Regions from separate parts of the Rothia sp. ZJ1223 genome, predicted to be linked through region 3. Evidence: riboswitches for the same ligand, from Rfam matches in the RefSeq annotation. Region 3 holds a riboswitch; each other region holds the start of a gene.
The links. A riboswitch is a leader RNA that binds a small molecule or an ion and turns the genes downstream of it on or off. The one in region 3 is predicted to bind S-adenosylmethionine.
Positions count from the first base shown of each region.

Region 1 (7,644 bases), on a different contig from region 3:
CCAGCTTGCAAGAATCCAGGGCGTTAGTGGTCTCGTCTGACGTCGGCAGAATCATAACCAAAATATCTGTCTTTTCCAGCAGCGGATCAATGTCTTCGGTAGCAACTACAGGAAAGCCAGCGCGCTCACCGGCGCTACGGGCAACACCGGTGACCTTGGCACCAAAAGCGTCAAAGAGACGGGCGGTTGCCTGACCGATAGAACCAAAACCCCAAATGGTGACATTGGCGTTCAGCAAGGTGGTTACCTGGTTCTCGGGGTAAAGCTCCTGCGCGCCACCAAGCTCTGATGCCCAGTGGTTGCGCTCCTGGTGATCCGCCAGGGTCGGCAGAAAACGCACAAAGTTCAGGGTCAGCGCCACAGCGTGCTCAGCAACAGTCTTAGAATGCAAACCAATACCCGATGTGATCACGGCTTCATCGCGGAAACCCGCCGCACGCGCCTGATCGGGGCCCGCCAGCAGTGCCTGCACCAGCTTCACCTGCGAAAGGTTAGATGCCGCGTCCTTCAGCTGGTCATTAGTATTGGCCCAAGAAATCAGCACATCAGCATCGTAATCAGCCTCAGCCAGAGGTGCTTTGGGGTCGTAGCTAACGATGGTATCTTCATCGGTTAAGCCCAAGCGGCTCTCATCGAGAGTCACCGAAGTGGGAACAAGAATCTTCATGAAACTATCTTTCTGTGGTGGGTACAAGCTACCCCTAGCCTATTGCGCCGGTATGAGCTGACGCTACTTTTACACCCTGTAAACACCAGAGTGCAGAAATATTTAGACATAGACGCGCGGCACCCCGCGCACTTGCCCCGTGAGGACGCGCCCGCTAGGTGAGGTGCCTGCACCCAAGTTGTAGACTGGGTATCAATGAACTCCTTACCCTTGCCCACCTTCAGCATTCCCGGTTTGCCACCGTGGGTGTCGCTGAGCCTAGTTTTTCTTGATCTGTTCATTCGTCTGATCACGATTTTCTGGCTACCGTACAACCGCAAACCGATTGTGGCGTTGGGGTGGCTGATGGCGATTTTTTTGATTCCCTACGTGGGGTTCTTGGGGTTCTTAGTTTTTGGTTCGTCGCACCTGCCACGCTATCGGCGGATGCGTCAGAGTATTATGAACGATGTTATGCGCGATGCTCTGCCCGAGGATTCTCCGGTGGTGGGGTCTAACATTCAGCTTTCCGAAGTGGCGCGGGTAGCGGCTAATCTCAACTACCGCCTGGGTTCACTGCCCATGGTTAGTGGCAACAGTTTCACCCTGCACCGCGATAATCACGAGGCCATGTTGCTTCTCGCCGATGAGATTGATAAGGCGCAGACCTACGTTCACTTCGAGTTTTACATTGCCTCCCTCGATGAAGCCACCCGCCCCCTATGGGAGTCCCTGGTACGCGCTCACCAGCGCGGAGTGAGAGTTCACGTGCTCATCGACCACATCGGTTCGCGCAGATACAAGGGCTATTGGGCACTGAAAAAGCTACTCAACGAGTCAGGCATTAGCTGGCACCTCATGCTGCCCCTACAACCGCACAAAGGTCAGTGGCAGCGTCCTGATCTGCGTAACCACCGCAAAATCGTTGTCATCGACGGACGGCTCGCTTTCTCAGGTTCGCAAAACGCCATTCACCGCGCCTACAACGTTGCAAGAAATGACGCGCGGGGCATGCACTGGCTAGATCTGAGCTTTACAGCCCGCGGCCCCGTGGTCGAAGAACTGAACGCGGCGTTTGTGTCTGACTGGTACTCAGAAACCAAAGAGCTGCTGATTGAAGAAATCGATCCCTCCCTCAGTACCGCGCACGGCGGTGCGCTGGCTCAGGTTGTGCCCTCAGGACCGGGGTTCGAAACCGAAAATAATCTGCGACTCATTAACCACCTGATTTACAATGCTGAACGCCGTATTCTGATTTGTTCACCCTACTTCGTACCCGAAGAAACCCTCTTACAGGCACTAACCAACGCCGCCCTCTCCAATATCGACGTCACGGTCATCGTGACCGAAAAAGGCGACCAGTTTCTGGCGAACATGGGCCAGCGCTCCTACTACGAACAGCTACTGCGCGCAGGCATTAAGATTCAGGCATACCCCGGCCCCACCGTCCTACATGCCAAGTTCATGCTCATTGACGATGAGATGGCGCTGATTGGCTCCTCGAATATGGACCCTCGTTCCTTCTCCCTCAACCTCGAAATCTCCACCTTCATCGTGGACGGTGCCGTCGTTGATGCCGTAGAAGAAGTCGCCAACGACTACCTCACCTGCACCAAAGAAATACGCTACAACGAGTGGATTATGCGCCCCCACCGCCTCAAAATGATCGAGAACGTTTGCAGGCTCACCTCATCATTGCTCTAACTACCGTGCTGCCGTAATGAAACAGTGAAGTTTTTTGTAATTACACGCAGTGAAGGACGCGCTCCCCTTCCTGTGAGGAAAAGGCGGGGAGCGCGTTGCGTTATTTTCAAAGGCGAAGAGTATCTACTGTGCCGTTAAGGTTTCTTTATTGTTCGGTTGTGTAGACAGCTTCTGCCAGCTTCAAGAAGTCGCGTGCCGGAGTATCGGCGGCGGAGGGCTTACCCACGTAAGCGCCGCGGTACTTGGCTGCCGGGTGGCGGTCATCTACCCTAGTGTTACCCACGCCGAAGAGGCTCTCACGCAGGGTAGTGCCCTCGTAGGCGGTGCGGTAGCGTCCGCGCTTTTGCAGCTCAGGAACCACGAACTCCACGAAGTCCTCAAAAGAGCCGGGTGAGACATGGTAGGCGAGGTTGATGCCGTCAAGACCTCCCTCGTCAACCCAACGCTCAAGCTCATCGGCAACAGTCTGCGGTGAACCCACAATCACCTCACCCATGCCACCGGTGGCGCAGTGAGCGGCGATATCGTTGCGCGTCCACTCGTTCTCTTGGTCCATGAGGGTGAAGGGGGTCAAGAACGACTGAATCGCTTCGGTCTGCACGTACTTGATAGCTTCATCTTCATCGAACTGAGAAAGATCTACACCAGACCAGCCGCCGATAATGCCCTGTGATGATTCAAGGTCAGCATACTTCTTGTACTCTTCGTACTTCGCCTGCGCCTTCTCATCGGTTTCATCAACGATGACAGAGAGCATCGCCAGAATCTTAACGTCATCGCGCTTACGCCCCGCTGCCTCAACTTTTTCGCGGATGCGGTCGGTGAGAAAGCGGGTCAGGTGCGGGCGCAGGGCAGTAATGAAGATAGCTTCAGCGTGTTGAGCTGAGAAGTCCTGCCCACGAGAGGACGCGCCCGCCTGGAAGATCACAGGAGTGCGCTGGGGGCTGGGCTCGCTCAAAGCAATGCCCGGAACCTGGAAGTGCTTACCCTTGTGCAAAATCGGGTGAATCTTAGAAGCATCAGCAAAAACGCCGTTCTCGCGGTCGCGCGGCACTGAGCCGTCCTCCCAGGAACCCTCCCAGAGCTTGTAGCAGACATCCAAGAACTCTTCAGCGATCTCATAGCGCTCATCGTGTTCAATCTGACCGGGCAAACCCTGGTTTTCAGCCGCGGACTGCAGGTAAGAAGTCACCACGTTGAAACCCACACGTCCACCGGTGAGGTGGTCAAGAGTGGAATAGGAACGCGCCAGAGTGTACGGCTGATTATAGGTCACCGCCGCAGTCACGCCAAAGCCCAGGTGCTCAGTCACCGCAGCCATCGCAGAAATCTGCAAGAAAGGATCACCCACAGGCACCTGAGCGCCATCTTTGAGCACGGGAGCTACCGAGTCTTTGTAGACGTCATACACGCCCACCACATCTGCAATAAAAACCGCATCAAACAGACCCTTCTCGCAGACCTTCGCCAAATCAGTCCAGTACTTAATAGTGTTGTACTCATCAGCACGGTTACGCGGGTGACGCCAGGTACCAAAACTCTGGTGGCTGGTAGTGGTCATATCAAAAGCGTTAACAACAATGCGCTTTTTCTCTTCAGAACCTGTAGCGGTCGTGGGGTTAGCCTGCTCAGCCATGATGCGTTCTCTTTCGGCACGGTTTGAATCTCTTGCAAACCCGCAACCCGTTGCACCGCTCGCCACGGTCTTTTGCGGGAAGGCGCGCCAGGCGCCGTACTTGCCCACGCGCGTCCGCCCGTTTTATTGGGTAGTGTTGGGACGCACCGTGTGCCTGATCTTCATCTGGGGCACCCCGCTACGGGAGAGGGTTGCCGCCCAACTAGCCAGAGCTTAACGCTGGGTCTCATGATCGTTGATGTCAGCCTACGGCAGGTGTGTTACGGCTGACAATCTATGACGCGACATAACAAATGTGACGGTTTATTGAGGGGTGGACGCGAGAGGGTTCTTGGTGAGTGTTGGGTTTACGCCCGAGCGTTGCGGCTTTTCCCTAACGTTCGGGAGGAACCCCAACGCCCGGAGTGCAGACACCCGGTTACAGCCGCCCAGCGTCATAGACTGTCACATTCGTTATCTCTTGTCACGCCTTCGCGGTGTACCTGCCTGTTCCGTACTCTAAACAGTAGATAAGAAGGCAAGACCAAAGGAACTCTTGTGGCGCTACCCGCTGATTTCACGTTTTCTGACCCGTTTAATCCCACCCCGAACCCCGCGCTGATTTCTGATGAAGCGCGCATACAGTTTTGGGGCGATCAGGCGCGGGCGCGTCTCACCTGGGGTGTGCCCTTTACCGAGGAGAACACCCACTCCTTCAAGAAACCGGTTTCGCTGGGGCTTGATGCGGACGGCGTAGAACAGTTTACTATTCCCGAAATTAAGTGGTTTGAAGGCGGCAAACTCAACGTTGCCTACAACTGCGTTGATCGTCATGTTGAGGCAGGACGCGGGAACAAGACCGCCCTGCTTTTTGAGGGTGAACCCGGCGACCGCGAGGCGATCTCATACGCAGAACTGCAAAAACGAGTTGCCAAAGCCGCCCACGGTCTTGAAAAACTGGGGGTGACTAAGGGCGATCGCGTAGTCATTTATCTACCGGTGATTCCTGAAACCATTATCTTCACGCTGGCATGTGCCCGCATTGGCGCTATTCACTCCCTCGTGTTTGGTGGTTTCTCTGCCGAGGCACTGCGCTTCCGTGTAGAAGACACCGGCGCCAAGGTACTCATCACCACCGACGGACAGAACCGCCGCGGCTCCGTAGTGCCCGTCAAGGTCAACGCTGATGACGCCTGTACGGGCGAAAACAAGATCGAGCACATCATCGTGGTAGACCGCACCGCAGGCACTGAGGAGGCGCGCGCGTCCGTGCCCTGGGCTCAAGACCGCGATGTTTGGTACCACGAGCTCATTGCCAATGTGCCCGACACCCACGAGGCTCCCCTGCACGATGCCGAAGATCCGCTCTTCATCATCTACACCTCCGGCACCACCGGAAAACCCAAGGGTCTAGTACACACCATGGGTGGCTACCTGACGCAGACCGCCTACACTCATGCCCTGCTCTACGATTTGCTACCCGATGTTGAAGGGGAGGACGGCGTACGCCGCCCCGATGAGCTTTCCACCGTCAATGACCCCGCCAAGGTTGAGTCAGCCGTCCACTGGTGTACCGCCGACCTTGCCTGGGTGACCGCTCATACCTACGAGATTTACGGGCCGCTAGTCAACGGCGTCACCGAAGTTATCTACGAGGGCACGCCCAACACCCCCACTTTTGAGCGTCATTTTGAGATTCTTGAGCGCTACAAGGTCACCAACTACTACACCGCGCCCACCCTGATTCGCTCCCTCATGGGAGCTTTCCCTCAAGGACCGCAGGCAGGCAAGTTCGACTTCTCCTCGATCAAACTGCTGGGCTCGGTCGGCGAGTCGATCAACCCCGAGGCGTGGCACTGGCTCTACACCCACATTGGCGGGAATAACGCATCCTTCATTGATACCTGGTGGCAGTCAGAAACCGGCTCAACCGTGTGCTCCCCGCGTCCGCACGACCCCCAGTTCGCACCCGCTGGCACTTACCCCGACGGCGCACCGCGCACCTCTCTCAAGCCCGGCTGCGCTACCCGCGCCGTTCCAGGCATCTCAACCCGCGTGGTCGATGAAAAGGGTGACCCCGTTGAAACCGGCACCCAGGGTTTTATTGTGGTCGATAAAATCGGTCCTTCCATGGCGCGCACCGTTTGGGGCAACCCGCAACGCTACCTTGACTCCTACTGGAAGCACTACGGAGAGCGCGGCTGGTTCTTAGCGGGCGATGGTGCCAAGCAGGACGCAGAGGGTGACACCTATATTCTGGGTCGTATTGACGATGTTATTAATATTTCGGGGCACAGGCTCTCCACTATTGAAATCGAATCTGCCCTCATCACCCACGAAACCGTCATTGAAGCAGGCGTCTGCCCCATCGAAGACGAGCTAACCGGCCACCAAGCAGTCGCCTTCGTAACCCTATCTAAGGCAGGGAACACACTTTCAACACAAGAACTCAAAACAGTTTTAAGCGAACACATCCGCCACGAAATCGGCCCCATTGCCAAACCCAAAGACGTTGTAGCTGTTGCAGATATTCCCAAAACCCGCTCAGGCAAAATCACCCGCCGACTACTGAGCCAGCTCTACGAAGGGAAGGCTCTAGGCGACCGCTCGTCCCTGCAAAACGAAGAAGCACTGGACGCGATTGCCAGGGTGATAGCAGCCCACTAGTATCCGTCCCTCAAGATCAAGGCGCCACAGACGTCCGCCGGAAGAAGTGCCACCTGTTCGACAAATTGCTTCCAGCTAGTTTCTAATTGAGCTAGCCGTTGCTCACCTTCGGCGGTGATAGCGTACATTTTGCGCCCCGGTCCGCCGTCGCCGTCCTGCCAGTGAGTTTCAAGATAACCTGCCTCCTCGAGCTTGGCTAAAGCTGGGTACAAGGTAGCGCCTTTAATCGGCTCAAACCCCCGCCCGATAAGTGCTTTGCCCAGGGCATAGCCGTGCGTGGCACCCCCCTTAATTTCCTGGAGGAGCAGCAAGGGAAGAACAGCGCGCTGCCAGGTGGCAAAATCTTTAGAACTCATCATCAGCCGCCTTGGCAAGAGCTGCATCGCGTTTGGTTCTATCGCGGCGATAACCAGTTATGAAGGTGACAATAGCAAGTATCGCAACGCCGACTGCCCAGTAGAAGGCAAGACCAGACCACTCTGCACGCGCAGCCATAGAGTAGCAGATAGCAAGCAGGGCAAAGGCGGAAATGGCGCGGGCAATAATCCAAGATATAAAGCGACGGGTAATGCTACGGGTGCCCTTACCCGCCATTTTTTCGGCGTAAGCAGCCGGATCACCAAATTCTTCGCCGGGGTCAGAAGCAGATTCAGCGACATGAGCGCGGGCTTCCTCTACCAGAGCGCGGGCTTCTGCCTTGGAGTAAAGATGCTGCCCACGCAGGGCACCTTCATAGCGAACAAACCAATCGCGGGAATCCACAGGTGTTGCAAGTAGCGAGGGTGCAGAGAATACGAACCAGCCGCTAACTACCAGGAGCAGAAGGTTGATGCCCAAGGCAAGCAGGGTGGGAATCTGCCAACTGTTGTCGGTATCAAAGGCCCAAGTTCCGAGAGCGAAACACGTTGCAGCCAGTAAAGCAATACCGGCAAGGACGCTTACCACGGCCGCCCCCATCATGCCGCGCTTGAAGTAGTTAAAACCTGTCATACCTGCGGTGTAAGAGATGATG
Region 1 covers NZ_JAFEUT010000006.1:72,906-80,549, reverse strand. Annotated here, with positions in the region: gene JTP09_RS09070 (NAD(P)-dependent oxidoreductase) at 1-667, opposite strand, end outside; gene cls (cardiolipin synthase) at 863-2,350, shown strand; gene JTP09_RS09060 (LLM class flavin-dependent oxidoreductase) at 2,496-3,986, opposite strand; SAM riboswitch class IV at 4,078-4,220, opposite strand; gene JTP09_RS09055 (AMP-binding protein) at 4,524-6,632, shown strand; gene JTP09_RS09050 (PadR family transcriptional regulator) at 6,629-6,988, opposite strand; gene JTP09_RS09045 (hypothetical protein) at 6,978-7,644, opposite strand, start outside.
Region 1: linked by a shared signal. The riboswitch ahead of JTP09_RS09060 (LLM class flavin-dependent oxidoreductase) and the one ahead of JTP09_RS05565 (nuclease PIN) in region 3 are both predicted to bind S-adenosylmethionine.

Region 2 (7,644 bases), 150 kb from region 3:
GAGCAGTTTCAGGGCGTAGGAAGTGCAGCCCCTCTTCATTATCAACCGGGCCCAGGTAAGTCTTCATCAAACCAGAGAAGTTCTGGGGTTCAGTCCACTCACCGCGGGTGCCACAGTTGGGGCAGGCAATTTCAGCCATACCGTTTTCAGGCGCGCGACCCTTCTTCGACTCAAAAGCCTCAATGAGGTGATCCTGACGCAGACGGGTGTGGCAGGAAAGACACTCCACGAGAGGGTCAGTAAAGGTAGCAACGTGACCAGACGCCTCCCACACTGCCTTCGGCAAAATAATGGAGGAATCAAGACCAACCATGTCCTCGCGTCCGCGCACGAAAGTCTGCCACCACTGCTGACGGATGTTTTCTTTCAGCTCAGCACCGAGAGGGCCGTAATCCCATGCTGAGCGGGTACCACCGTAAATTTCACCCGCCTGAAAGACGAAACCGCGGCGCTTCGCAAGCGCAATAACGTTATCGAGAACTGACTTCTCTGCCATGAATCTTTTCGCTCCTTGTGCTCCACCACTGGATGCGGCGTGCTGGGGTTTCTTATTGGGTCTGTGCGTTTGAAAGTTCAACGCGCTTGAACTAGGTTACCAGCGTTCACCTGCTGCCAGGAGAAAAATGAAGCGAGTAAAGTGTGAACTATGAGTGATATTGAAGAAGTTTATATTCGCGATGAAATGATTCGCTTGGGTCAGTTTCTGAAACTCGCCTCAATGGTTGAAAACGGTGTGCATGCCCGCGAGGTTATTGCGGACGGTTTGGTCAAGGTCAACGGCGATATTGAAGAGGCACGCGGCAAGCAGCTGCACCCCGGTGACACCGTGACGCTGAACGGTGTGACTGTAAAAGTGGCACGCGAGGAGTTCTAAAGCGCGTCCCGCACGCCGGAGCTAAACGTCATTCACCTTTAGATGCACGATTCACCTGAGATGCAGAGGTGAATCGTGCATCTAAAGGCAACCCGCTTCTTGAAGGACGCAACAGCTCGGCACGCAGAGCGTCTTAGTTCATGACCTTCTGCTCAATAAATTCAGCCACGTGCCCGATTTCTTGGGCGTTGACGCCGTGACCCATGCCCGAGTACAGTCTCTTGGTCGTCTCAAAGTGGTCACCTGCGTACTCAAGGGTGAACGCTACCTTATCTTCGGGAATCACAGGGTCTGCCTGGTCGCGTCCGTAAAACAGGGGAATCTGAGCAGCAGCCACCGCGGCATTGTCAAAGTAGTTGCTCTGCGTTTCAATAACGTAGCCCGAGAGACCAATCACTGCCTTTACAGCGGTAGGACGATGACGCGCCACCGAGGTAGCCACCGCCATGCCCTGCGAAAAGCCAAGGAGGGTAATGTCGCTATAAATACCGGCGTGATCATCGAGCCACCGCAGTACATAATCACTGGCAAGTTCGACCCCGCGCACGTTCGTATTCAGGCGCTGATCCAGCGAGTACCACTGATAGCCCATTGCGCTACCGGGAATATACGCCTGATTTAGTTCAGCATCAAAAGGCGCACCTACTGGTTGCGGGGCGCGCAAAGCCACGTAAGTCATACCCTGATTCGGCAGATGCGGGGTCAGCCCCAACAGGTCTCGCTCGTTAGAACCATAGCCGTGCAAAAGCACTACCAAATGGCTATCTTCGCGCTGTTCAGGACGGTTGGAATATTCAGCGGTGTAAGTCATAGCCCCATTCTCGCACGGTGTAGTCGCACCCCAGGAATATTGAAGAGTTAGGCGTTGGCAACCCGAGCTCTTCAAGCGGCAGCAGCCACCTGGGAGGGCACTCCCCTGTTCTCCTCTTCTCGTTCACTGTGTTCGGCAAGTGCCTGACGCAGAATCCTCTCTACTTGACCGGTCTCAATCAAGAACCCGTCATGCCCTGAGGGCGAGTGAATGACCTGAGGTTCTACCGGGTGAGGCAGTGCGGACGCAAGAATGTGAGAATCACTGGGAAAAAAGAGACGATCCGAGTCAACGTAGGCAACCAACCAGTGGCAGTGCGCCGTGGGTTCTAGCGCCTGACGTAGGCTACCGCGTCCGCGCGCCACGTCGTGAGTTAAAAGAGCCTCATTGATTGCCAGGTAGGAATTAGCGTCAAAGCGTTTAACAAGTTTTTCGCCCTGGTAGTCTAGGTAGCTTTCGACCTGGTACCTGCCGCGACCGGTGTTGTAGGAGGTCAGGGGCTGTTCGCCAGGCTGGACGTCGCGTCCAAAGCGGAAGTCGAGTTCGGCGGCAGAACGGTAGGTTGTGTGAGCGATACGGCGCGCCAAAGCCAGACCTGTTTCGGGGGCTACTCCGTCGTAGTAGTCACCGCCCGCGAAATGAGGATCCTGACGAATCGCCAGGTTCTGCATATGCCCCCAGGCGATAGTATCTGCCGTTGCCGATGATGCTGACGCGATCACAGCACAACCGCGTACCCGATCGGGGAAAGTGGCTGCCCATTCCACTGACCGCGCACCACCCAGGGAGGCGCCGATAACATAGCTAAAACTCGGAATACCCAGGGCATCGGCTAACCTCGCCTCAGCCCGTACAGTATCGCGAATCGTCACCTGCGGAAAACGAGAACCCCAGGGTTTGTTCTCTGGATCTATAGAGGAGGGAGCGGCACTGGCAGGCCCCGTTGAGCCATTGCATCCACCTAAAATATTGGGAGAAACCACAAAATACTTGTTGGTATCAATCACAGCACCCGCGCCCACGATGCCCGCCCACCAGCCCTCAGTCTCAGCATAGGCACGGGTCTTCGCATCGGCATCATCGCCTACCAGTCCCCGCGAAACGTGGGTATCACCGGTCAAGGCGTGTAAAACCAGAATCGCGTTTGAAGCGTCGTGGTTTAACTCGCCCCAGGTCTCATACGCAAGAGTAACCTCGGGCAGCACTTCACCTGATTCAAGGGTGAGATCACCAACCGTCTCGAAACGAAGTACTCCGTCTTCACGAGCAAAATTGCGGGGTTGAATCGTCATTGATGGTTTTTCCTAGACTATTGCTGGGGTCAAAGGCAGACAGATAAAAGTAGGCGATCAAGAATAAAAATCCCCTGCCAGTGGGCGATACCCACCGGCAAGGATCGGTGGAGAGCTTAGCTAATTGCCTCAAAACCTAGTTCGAGGTCAGCAAGGATGTCATCGATGTGCTCAATACCCACCGACAGGCGAATAAAGGCAGGATTAATACCGATGGCGGCAAGCTCCTCATCAGTGGACTGCGAATGGGTGGTTGATGCCGGGTGTACCACCAGCGAGCGCACGTCGCCCACATTGACCAACAAGGAGTGAAGGCGCAAGGCGTTGACGAAGTTCTGGGCGGTAGTGGCATCAGCGTTTTTGAGGGTGAAGCCCAGCACCGCGCCGGGGCCGTTGGGAATGTATTTCTGTGCCAGCTCGTAGTAGGGCGATGAGGGTAGCCCCGCCCATGTCACCGATTCAACAGCTTCGTGGGTTCCAAGGTACTCAGCGACTTTGCGAGTGTTCTCAATGTGGCGTTCCACGCGCAGCGAGAGGGTTTCAAGACCAATAGCAATGTTGAAGGCGTTGGTGGGTGAGATTGACGAACCTAAATCACGCAACAGCCCCACGCGGGCTTTGATGATGTAGGAGACGTTGACGCCAAAGGGTGAATCCGGTCCCAGATCACGGGCGTAGACTAACCCGCCGTATCCCTCGTCCGGGGTGTTGAACAGGGGGAACTTCTCGGGGTCTTTACCGTAATCGAAGTTGCCCGAATCAACGATGACACCACCAACCGACGTACCGTGCCCACCCAAGTATTTAGTGGCAGAATGAACCACGACGTCCGCGCCCCACTGGATGGGGTTCAGTAGGTAGGGGGTGGGAATGGTGTTATCAACAATTAGGGGCACTCCCGCCTCATGTGCAACGCCTGCAACACCCTCAATATCAAAGACATCGCCGCGCGGGTTCGGCAGGGTCTCACCGAAGAAAGCCTTAGTGTTGGGCTGAACCGCTGCTTTCCATGCCTCAAGGTCATAAGGATCTTCCACGAAAGTGGTTTCGATACCAAAGTTCTTCAAGGTGTACTTGAGCAAGTTGTATGACCCGCCATAGAGAGAAGGGGATGCAACAATATGATCGCCTGTGCCCGCTACGTTAATGAGGGCGTAGGTGGTTGCTGCCTGACCAGACGCTAGCAGCAGCGCGTCCACACCGCCTTCAAGGGCTGCAATACGCTTCTCTACTGCCTCTTGAGTGGGGTTGTTGATACGGGTGTAAATAGGGCCAAGCTCTGCCAGGGCGAAACGGTCTGCTGCCTGCTGAGAGTCTTTAAAAACAAAGGATGTAGTCTGGTAGATCGGCAGTGCGCGAGCGCCGGTTGCCGCATCGGGTTCTTGCCCGGCGTGAATCTGCTGTGTTTCGAACTTCCACCCGGTGGGGTTTGAGGGGGTGGGAATAGTGCGCTCTGACATGTATGCCTCCAATAAGTTTTGTTTTTCTTAGTGGGGCTGATGCGTACAGGGGTTGTTTTTACCCGTACACGGTCAAAGTTTCTTGAGCACACAGTACATCTGAACCCTTAGTATTACCTGCTGAGAGTGACAAAGAGTCTGTAAGCGCATCAAGCCCGCGTTTGTAACGTTTGGTGCTGCAAGGCTTAGAGCCTTGCAGTCGTTACCCGGTCTTCACCCAGGGCACCCCACCGCGGTTGGAGGGTTGCCGACCAGCTAGCTGGGGCTTAGCGCTGGCTCTCATGACCTGCCTCTATGTTTTCGTATGCACCGGTGCCCGGTCAAGACAGCCCGAATAGATTTCTTAATGTGTAAACATTACGTCAGATATTAAGCCGCCGAGATCCTGCTATAAATCAGGTTCTCGGCGCAGGGGTATGAGCTTCTTACAACACCGCCCACAGCGTAAAATGATTTTTTAAGATTTGAACTCATCGCTCAGGAAGTAAACCCTATGGTTACGCATCAGCCCCCCGTAGCAGCCCAGCATCCGACCGTTCGCACTTTTCATGAAGATAGTGTCAGCGACTCTTACGAGTGGTTGCGCGATAAAGACAGCGAAGAGGTTTTAGCTCACCTGCACGCTGAGAATGCCTACACTGAGCAGGTCACAGCGGATCAACTACCGCTCCGCGAAGCAATTTTCAGTGAGATTAAAGAGCGTACCCTTGAAACTGATCTCTCGGTGCCAGCCCGTAAGGGTTCGTGGTGGTACTTTGCGCGCTCGGTTGAGGGTGAGCAGTACCCGGTGATGTGCCGGGTTGCCGCGTCCACTACTGACGATGATATTGCCGATTACACTCCCCCAGTGATTGAACCGGGCGTTGCCCTTGCCGGTGAGCAGGTGCTACTCGATTGCAATGAGTTCGCCCGCGAGCTACCCTACTTTTCTTTGGGTGGCTACAGCGTGAGTTTCGATGGGGCGCTGCTGGCGTTCTCGGTTGATTCCAGCGGCGATGAGCGCTACACCCAGCATTTCTTGGACTGTTCTACCGGCACCCTGTTAGATGAAACTATCGACAATATTTTTGCGGGTTCTTTTCTAACTCCCGATGGTTCATCGCTGATTTATACGGTTGCCGATGAGTCGTGGCGTCCCTATGAGGTGCGTAGGCATCTACTGGGTTCAACGCAGAAAGATCAGCTGCTCTTTCATGAAGCGGACGCGGGTTTCTGGTTGGGTGCCGAAATTTCTAGCGACCAGTCCTCGCTCATTATTGAAGCCGGTAATAGTGAGTTCGCCGAGGTGTATGTGGTTGCCCTCGATGCGCTCGATAGTGTGGACGCCGCCCACCTCACCCCTGTCATCTCGCGAAATGAGGGTGTGCAGTACGGGGTTGAGCCTGTGACCGTTGCGGGCAGTCAGCACCTGCTCATTGTGCATAACTTTAGGGCAGTTAATTCTGAGGTGGTGTTAGCACCAGCTGTCCCGATGCCTTTTAACCAGTTGAAGGACGCTTGGGTTAAGGTTCTGCCCCATCAAGAGACCGTGCGTGTTGAGGGTGTGGCGCTTTCCCGCGACCGTCTGGTTGTTGCTGCCCGCGCTAACACCACGAGCAGACTCTTTTTCGCCCCTGTCTCTGCGCTGCAAGAGCTCATGGTCAGTGGTACTTCACCTAAGTTTGACGAACCTGCCGGTTTCACCGAAGAACTTTATACCTGCACGCTCAGTGCCGCGCACGGAGACTCTCCCGTAGTGCGCTTTAGCTACGGTTCGTGGGTCACTCCCACTCGCATCTACGATTACTTCCCGGCAACCGCCGTACTTGAGATGCGCAAGGAAACCCCGGTTTTGGGTGGCTTTAACCGCGAGGATTACCGTGCTTACCGGGTCTGGGCGCAGGCGTCCGACGGAACCGATATTCCCGTATCCATCATGCACCGCGCTGACCTTGATCTCACCCGCGAGCACCCTGTCTTGCAGTATGGCTACGGCTCCTACGAGGTCTCTATGGACCCGGCATTCAGCATCGCCCGCCTTTCGCTACTTAATCGCGGTGTCATCTTCGCGGTCGCGCACATTCGCGGCGGTGGAGAGCTGGGTCGTCAGTGGTACCTTGATGGCAAAAAACTCGCCAAGAAAAATAGCTTCACGGACTTCGTTGCTGTTACTGATTATCTGGCTGCCCAGCCCTTTGTGGACGCCACCAACATCGTCTGCATGGGCGGTTCAGCTGGTGGTCTGCTCATAGGCGCAGTGCTCAACCTCGCCCCCGAAAAATACCGGGCGGCTATTGCTCAGGTTCCCTTCGTAGATGCCCTCACCAGCATCCTCGACCCGGAACTGCCGCTTTCAGCCCTTGAATGGGAAGAGTGGGGTAACCCCCTTGAATCGCGTGAAGTCTACGAGTACATGAAGTCTTACTCACCCTACGAGAACATCCGCCCGGTACGCTACCCACCCATCGCCGCAGTGACCAGTCTCAATGACACGCGCGTCCTCTACGTCGAACCAGCAAAATGGGTTGCGAAACTGCGCAAAACTATTGACCCCACCTCGCCTGTACCCCTGCTCAAAATTGAAATGGACGGTGGTCACGGTGGCGGTTCCGGGCGTTACACCCGTTGGCGCGATGCTGCCTGGGACTACGCCTTTGCCCTCACCCACATGGGACTCTAATACCCGCTGTTGTGAATTCTGACCGGTGACCCCACACCGGCTTGAGCGCAAAAGCAAAATCCCCTTTGCTTTTTGTTCAGAAGGCAAAGGGGATTTTGCTTTGTGCTAGCTACGAGCACTCTAGAAGAGCCAGAAAGAGTTAGCCCTCAACGCCCAGCTTTTCAAGAATTAGCTCGCGGACGCGGGCAGCATCTGCCTGACCGCGGGTAGCCTTCATGACCTGACCGACGATTGCGCCAGCAGCCTGCACCTTACCGGCACGGATCTTATCGGCAACATCGGGCATCGCAGCAAGCGCGTCATCAATAGCGGTGGTGAGAGCACCATCGTCAGAGACCACAGCAAGGTTGCGCTTCTGCACAATCTCGGCAGGCTCACCCTCACCATCAATAACGAAGCCCAGTACCTGGCGGGCAATCTTATCGTTGATTTTCTTCGCTTCAATAAGCTTATTCAGTTCGACAACAGTCTGCGCAGTTGCACCGGTCTCAGCCAAATCGACCTCACGGTCCTTGGCGATACGAGCAATCTCACCCATCCACCACTTA
Region 2 covers NZ_JAFEUT010000003.1:126,693-134,336, forward strand. Annotated here, with positions in the region: gene JTP09_RS04880 (glycine--tRNA ligase) at 1-496, opposite strand, end outside; gene JTP09_RS04885 (RNA-binding S4 domain-containing protein) at 647-874, shown strand; gene JTP09_RS04890 (alpha/beta hydrolase) at 1,008-1,685, opposite strand; gene JTP09_RS04895 (homoserine O-acetyltransferase) at 1,757-2,977, opposite strand; gene JTP09_RS04900 (O-acetylhomoserine aminocarboxypropyltransferase/cysteine synthase family protein) at 3,094-4,437, opposite strand; SAM riboswitch class IV at 4,590-4,724, opposite strand; gene JTP09_RS04905 (S9 family peptidase) at 4,931-7,096, shown strand; gene gatB (Asp-tRNA(Asn)/Glu-tRNA(Gln) amidotransferase subunit GatB) at 7,236-7,644, opposite strand, start outside.
Region 2: linked by a shared signal. The riboswitch ahead of JTP09_RS04900 (O-acetylhomoserine aminocarboxypropyltransferase/cysteine synthase family protein) and the one ahead of JTP09_RS05565 (nuclease PIN) in region 3 are both predicted to bind S-adenosylmethionine.

Region 3 (7,644 bases):
TGTTGCCGAGTCTTTGCGCATTGCCAACCTGTATGCCGGTGATTCCGTGACCAAGTACGGCACCCAGACCTCTTACGCTACCGCGTCTGAGTTTGAAGAGAAGTTTGCGGGGCAACTCTAACCCGGCTTATTCTTTACTCCGCCTCAACATGTCATGAGAGGGCGTTTTTTGATCCCTGCAGTGGCACTTTGGGGCGGGGTAAACCTTTTAAACAGGATGCGCGTTGCTGCTTTACTCCCCGCCCATTAGCAGCTGGCGTACCTGGGCGGCATCCAACCGGGAGCTGAAGAACTGCCCGTCATCCACCACCGCGTCAAAGAGTGCAGCCTTAGACTCTTTGAGTTCCATGACCTTCTCTTCAATGGTGCCCGCTGACACTAACCGGTAGACCATCACGTTCTTGGTTTGCCCGATGCGGTGAGCGCGGTCGACCGCCTGATCTTCGGCGGCAGGGTTCCACCAAGGGTCCATGATGAACACATAATCAGCCTGGGTGAGGTTGAGCCCAAAACCACCTGCCTTGAGCGAAATCAAGAAAACCGGCGCGCGTCCTTCTTTCCACGCCTCAAGTGCGGACGCGCGATCGCGCGTAGTACCGTCAAGGTAGAGATAATCGATGCCCAGGGTCTCCAACCGGGTAGCAATGAGCTTCAGGTAGCTGGTGAACTGGCTAAAAATCAGTGCCTTGTGCCCCTCGGCAACGATTTCGGGCAGGTTCTCTTCTAGATAATCCAGCTTCGATGAGGGCACCTCAGCGTACTTTTCGGCATCAATGAGTGAGGCATCCAGTGCCAGTCGGCGCAGGGCGGTCAGCGAGTTGAAGATGGTGAAGCGGTTCTTATCGAAGTCTTCGACCAAGCCCAGAATCTTTTTACGTTCGCGCTGCAAATGGGTGTCATAGGTTTTACGGTGAGCTGCTGCGAGTGGAACATTGACGCGCTGGTCGTTTTTCTCGGGTAGATCGGCTGCTACGAGTTCTTTGGTGCGGCGTAGCATGAGCGGACGCACCCGTGAGCGCAGTTTGCCCAGGGCAGCGGTTTCTTCGCCCGACTCAATCGGGGTGGCGTAGTAGTCTTTGAAGGCTCGTGCTGAGGGAAAGAGCCCTGGGGCAGTAATAGAGAACATTGACCAGAGTTCCATGAGGTTATTCTCTAGGGGAGTGCCGGTGACCGCTAGCTTGAAGCGGGCGGGGAGTTCGCGGGCGATGCGGTGCGCTTTGGTTTTTGCGTTTTTGACGAACTGCGCCTCATCGAGAATGAGCCCGTTCCAGGGAACTGGCGTGCCCACATCTGCGTACGCCTGCTCGTCAATACGGAACAGGGCGTAGGAGGTAATGACAACGTCAGCCCCGGTAATAGTGTGCGCTAGGGGGGTCTTAGATTTTGCTTGGGAGGCACTGATGCCCACGACCTTCAGATGCGGTGCGAACCGCTCTACCTCGCTGATCCAGTTGGGCACTACCGAGGTCGGCGCAACCACCAAGAAGGGAGCGAAATCCTGTTGCTCACCTTCGGCGTCTGCGGCGTCCTGCTGCCACCAGTGCTTAGCGTGGGCGATGAGCGCGATTGTTTGCAGGGTTTTACCCAGACCCATGTCATCGGCAAGAATACCGCCGAGCTGTGCCTGCCATAGAAAACTCAGCCAGTGGAAACCCTCTAACTGGTAGGGGCGCAGGGTTGCCTGTAGCTGCGGGGGTACTGAGGGTGCGTCCGTCTGCTCCTTGGTAAGCAGGGCGCTGATGTGCTCTTCCCACGCACGGGTGGTTTCTACGGTGGAGGCGAGTTCTTCGAGATCTTCCCAGAGCCCTGCCTGATGGCGGGTGATGGTGAGTTCTTTGTTGCCGCCGCGTTCGTTGAGGGTGCTTGCTTCAATAATTAGTTCTTGTAGTTTCAAAAACTCGGGGCGATTGAGAGCAAAATAGGTGCCATCTCCCAAGAGCATGTGGGTCTGCCCCTGTGCCAGGGCAGCAAAGATTTCAGAGAAACCTACGTACCAGTTGCCCGCTTTCACGGCGATACCCAGACCAAACCAGTCGCGCCTGCCGGTATCGTCCACGCGAATGGTAATTTCTGGTTCAGTATCTAGCTCTTTGAAGGTGGGGATCTCACCGGTGACTTCGATGTGTACCCCGTCAATCTCAGCTAGAGCGGGCAGTGCTTCATCGACGAGGACGCGCGTATTCCACCCCTCCCAACGGTGTTTAGTGAAGGGTACCGCCGGGCGAACTGTCTTTACTTTTTTCAGGACGCGGGCTTCAAAGGCGGTGTCTCGCACGCTGGCGTGGTTTTCACCGGGGTAGCCCAGCGCGGGCAGGAAAATGTGGGTGTCTTCAGCGGAACCGCTGTTATCAGCAGGAACCGTCTGTAGTGGGTCTTTGGGGTACGCCCACTGCCACACGGTGCGTGCTGCGGGGGTAGCTTGTTCAGCAAAATCTACAAAAAGCACCAGTTCGGGGTGAGCGAGCGCTGGCAGAGTGAGGCGTTCATCGTGGGAGATCAGCGGTACTGAACGGGCCAGTTCAGGGTAGAAGTCTCGGTAGAAGGCATCAATCTCGCTGGCGGGAATCTCTAGTGGCTCGGTGGCGATGAGTGATTCGGCAACTGAGGTGAGGGGTTCGTCGAGGGGCACAAAGACGAGGTCAGCGGACGAGGTAAAGGCGGCAGGTGCGTCCTCGCTCTCTAGCTCACCTGGTAGGTTCTCGCTGGTGAGTGCTGCTGGGACCAGTCTCTCGAGTTGAGCGTGGGCGGCTTCGCGGGAGTAGACGGTCTGTGCCGCGTCCCCCAGTGCCAGAAAACCTTGACGCGGTTCGCCTAGTTTATGGAAGTGCGCGGCAGACAGAGAGAAATTGTGCCAGCTCAGTATGGGCGTCAGCACTAGAGTGTTTTGGTCGTCGGTGAAGTGGGCGTCAAGGTACACCGTTGGGGTATCGGCAACAGCAAGGGTGATTTCTTGCCCGTCGAGCACACAGACCAACCCTATCTCGGCTACTTGGGAGAGCAACTGCCAGAGCAGGGTAGAGCTGGTGTGGGAGAGATTCACCCAGTCCCTGTGCGAGGTGTAAGCGGATTGCGCGGGGCGCACGACCGCGTAGAAATCGGTGAACCACTGTTCGTGTTCAGTGTAGAGCGAGGTCTGCGCGAAGCCCTGAAGGCCGCGTTGCATGAAGGTTTCCCAACTGAGACCGCCCTTGATCCATTTGCCGCTGGAGCCTTTCATCATGGGGCGCGCAAAGAGCTGGGCGGGGGCGGCTGTGGCGCTCGTGACACCGGTGGCAAAGCGTCCGGGAACATTAATTTTGAGTTCGAGAGCACCCGCTACCTGCGATGTTTCGCGCAGACCCGAGTGCGGACGCGCCGCTAGAGTGTGGGAGAGGGCACGACGCCACGTGGGCAGGGCTGAGTCAGCTGCCGGTAGGTCTGAAGCGCGGTGAAGAAGGGTAGAGATGTCTCCGGCGGTAGTTTTTTCGGCATCAGCCCCTTGCACAGTTTCTGTTAGCGCACCGGTGTTCCAGGTGGGGGATGAGGTGGTCATCGCCTTTTTTGCTTTGGTGGAGCGATCAATAGCGGTCAGCATGAGCGCAACAGCATGTTTGCAGTCGTACCCTACCGGGCAGGAGCAGTAGCTAGAAAAAGCCAAAGAACCGGGGATCGCGGTTGCTGGAAAGGTAACGCTCGTTTCATAGGTTTGAGCGCCGCTGCCACTAACTTTCCCTGCAAGGACGCGGGGGGTGGAGTCGAAGCTGTAACGCTGCACTTGCCCTTGCCGCATGTAGCCCTGCCCGCGGGTGTACGCCCCGTGCCCTACCTGCCTCAAGATGGTTGGTGCTGTCACCGGAATATCGGGGAAGGGCTGCGAGGACTCCACGAGCATCCTTTCAAAGTAAGGGTCTTAACAGAACACCACGCTACTACGCTCAGTGATAAGCGCGGTAGCGTGGGCGTTTCGTGCGGTTTATTTTGATTCTGCTTTGGCGGGTATTGCCTCTGCGTTACTCACTGCCAGGGAGTGAATAGTTCCGGTGGGCTTTCGTACATCAGATTCGGGGGAGACCTGGGTCTTGAACCAGGTGGAAATCAGGTAGCGGTCTCGGTGGGTCACTGAGAGTTGGAATTTCTGCCCGCGGTAGGTGCCAGCGAGTGTTACTGTGCCGCTCTGTGGGTCAATAGAAGGCGACCGCAAGGAGTACTGGTCAGCAGCTTGAGGGTAAACAGCTTTGAGAGCGTTAGAACAGGAATTGGTTTGGTTTTTGATTTCGGCAAAAAGGTTGGCAGCATCGCTTGCTGAGGGGGTAGCAACCACTTGGCTGTACCCGGCGATCTGGTTAACGTCGCTTTGACCGATCAGGATTTCTCGACGGTCAATGGAAGACACGAGCCAGTCTTCTGAGGGCGTGGCGATCAGACCGGGCGCTACTTGCTCGTAGGCTGCACAACGGTCAATGCTTTCTTGAATAGCTGTTGCGTTGTCAGTGAGCTGATCGGCGTTCCACAGGGCATTGCGGGGGGAGGATTTGAACCATGACTGAGGTTCAAATTTTTCAATAATGGGATTAGCAATTAAATAGCTAAAAGTTTCTTTATCTGAAATTTGCGATTGGGTAGGAATAATGCCCGCAATTTCATTGGCATCTGCTTGGGCTATTCCTGCGGTATTCAGGGACGCAGGCGCGTCCGCCTCAGCGTTCATGTTTCCGCACGCTGATAAAACACCCACTGAGAGTACGCCAGCTGTTGCTAAGGCGCGGTGCATGAGTGTTTTCATGTGAAAATCCACCTTCGGTAAAAGAATAAAGAATATCTTACAAGTGTAGGAACAATTTCTAGATAACTACAATGTGCCCTGTTTGTGAAATTAGACATGCGTATCTTTAGGCGTGTTTCTGTGGCGTAGGTAGCTGGCAACCGAAAAAATGCCCGTATCAAGCGGATGATGGGCGTATATAACGGGTAAGGTGTACGCACGGCGGTCAAGTCTTGAGCGCAACCATCGAAGCTGCATCGCAGGCTCTGCGAAGATTTTTTGACAAAAACACTTGCAAATTTCTGTGCGCCTTGCCATGATTGAAACAGCTTCAAGAGTTTCAACTGACAAGCTCCGACTTTAGTTGAACGCCAACCCCATGTTCACGGGTGGCTCGGATGACGAAGCGGTCTGTATTCACGCATACATGCGTCACGATTGGTACAGGCAAGAGCAGCGTTTCGAAAGGAATGCGCGGTATCTTCTGCGCAACATGGCAATGCCTACAACAACAATCCGCCCTACCGAATCTTTTGCACGGGATTTGGTATCTGCTTCTGTTCCTGCACGTGGGGGTTACTCTGCGATTAGCATTCAGGATTACACCCGCATCTCAAATGCTCGTGGGGAGTTCCTGAATTTCTTGCTCGCCCCTAACCCTGCCGGTATTCCCTCCACTGACTACGGTGTACTGAAAGCAGCATGAGCGCAGCCGGTTTACTGCTTGATTCTGATGTTCTTGCCGAGATTCGCAAGGCAGAACCCAACCCGCAGGTTGTAGCTTTCTTACGGCGCAACTCGTATAAGGTGCTTTACATTTCGGTGTTGAGCTTGGGCGAGTTGAAGGGACTTTACCCGTATGCCGAGACCGAGCGGTGGATCGCTGAACTGGTAGATAGGTTCGGCAAACACGTTCTTGATATTGACGCTGCGGTTGCTTTGGAATGGGCAGGACGTCACGCTGAAGTGAAGTTGCACGCTGTAGGTTCTGCAACGGCAACGCCTCTACCCACTGCTGCTCTAGAGGGGCTGATGGCGGCGACTGCCACCGTCCACCATCTAGAGATTGCAAGTTCTAAAGCTGAGGTTTACCGTCAGTGGGGTGTGGAGGCTCGCAACCCTTTCCTCGAGGTCTAAAGCTACAGAGCCTTCCGTGCATTAGTAATTGCGAGTTCTCGCTACCAGCTCGGTGGCAAGAGCTGCGGGCATTATCTTTTGCACCGCTACCAACACCTTGTAGGGCAGTGACGGAACACATACTGCTTTACCCTTCAGATTAGCGTCGATAGCCTCGCGTACGATCTGTTCGGGGGTGAGCCAGAAAATGCCCGGTAACATGGGTTCATCAACCCCCATAGCTCCGTGGAACCCGGTGCGGGTGAGACCGGGGCACACTGCGGTGACAGAAATGCCACGGGGTGCATACTGCAGGTGCGCTGACTCGCTGAGCGTCACCAAAAAACGCTTCACCGCAGAGTAGGTGCCGTTGGGCATGAACGCCGCCACCGATGCCACATTAATAACCCTGCCCCGACCGCGGGTGAGCATCTGCTGGCAGGCAACGTGCATGAGCTGCAAGGGAACTTTCGCCAGTACCTCAACCTGCTGCGCATGCTCGTGTACACTCGCGTTCTCAAAAGCCTTACCCAAGCCGAACCCTGCATTGTTAATAAGAATTTCTACAGGTTTGGCGGCGTCACTCAAGCGTTCCGTCACCTGTTCAACCTCGTGGGGCACCGCTAGATCAGCGGTAAGAATTTCAACCTCCACCCCGTAGCGGTGGGTCAGCTGTTGAGCTAAAGACTCCAGCGCAGAACGGTTGCGACCGTGAATCACCAGATGGTAGCCACGCTGGGCATATTGCCGGGCAAACTCACGGCCAATGCCAGCAGAGGCTCCGGTAATCAGTACAAAAGGTTCAGAAGAAAGTGTCATAGTGGTTCAACTCTATCTGCCATACAGTAACTGTTCGGTGTGAACTTGCACAAAAACGGGGGTATTTCGCCTCAAATAGTGGCTCGAAGCTCACACGGTGGGGGAGTTCATGACAAGATGTTAGGGATGAAAACCCCTGCCTCCTCACCCCAGACCGCGCCAGCTCGCACGATTCCTATGCCTTTGTGGCTTCAAGGGATAGTGGAGTTTTTTGTTGCTGCTTTCAGTTCTTTGTGTGCTGTGTTTTTGTTGGTGGGTGCAGTTGCCCTCACCAACGATCTGGCTCATGGCTCAAGTCTGGTGACCGCGGGGCAGGTGGCATCAAATATTTGGTTGCTGATGCACGGTGCCCCTTTAAACCTGAACATTCCGGTGAACGGGGTTTTTGCGGCCATCGCAGGCACGGTGAGTTTAGCTCCGCTGGGTCTGACGCTTCTTCCGCTGGCGCTGACTTTCAGGTCAGGACGCCGGTTGGCGCAGGCGTCCTACGAGGGGCAGTTTTGGGTGCCGATTGTTTCTGGCTTGTTTTTTTACGCAGCGGTTGCCGCTGCCGCAAGTTTCTTGGGTGCAACCCCGTTTATCAGCACACCTCTTAGTACATCAGTGCTGATGACTGTTGCCGTGGGTCTATGCGGTGCGGTGGCAGGTGGCTACTACGAGTCACGGTCTTTGGCACGCATGATCGGTGTAAACGCTGCTACCTGGGTGCGGCGTTTTAGCCAGTATTCGCGGTGGACTGGATCTTACGTGTGGGCATTGGTGCGTTCTGTAGTCGTGGGGTTCCTCGCCTTCGTGGTGGGTGGTGCGGTACTAGCTGCTGTTGCGCTTATCTACAACTGGAACGATGTCATCGCCACCTACCAGAGCTTGCACGCCGGGGTGGTGGGCGATACCGCTATAACCCTGTTGCAGATGGGCTTTGTGCCTAACTTCGTGGTGTACGCGATGTCATGGTCAACCGGCGCTGG
Region 3 covers NZ_JAFEUT010000003.1:280,833-288,476, reverse strand. Annotated here, with positions in the region: gene rbsK (ribokinase) at 1-121, shown strand, start outside; gene JTP09_RS05575 (DEAD/DEAH box helicase) at 233-3,865, opposite strand; gene JTP09_RS05570 (hypothetical protein) at 3,953-4,762, opposite strand; SAM riboswitch class IV at 5,071-5,201, shown strand; gene JTP09_RS05565 (nuclease PIN) at 5,241-5,447, shown strand; gene JTP09_RS05560 (plasmid stabilization protein) at 5,444-5,878, shown strand; gene JTP09_RS05555 (SDR family oxidoreductase) at 5,900-6,676, opposite strand; gene JTP09_RS05550 (DUF6350 family protein) at 6,803-7,644, shown strand, end outside.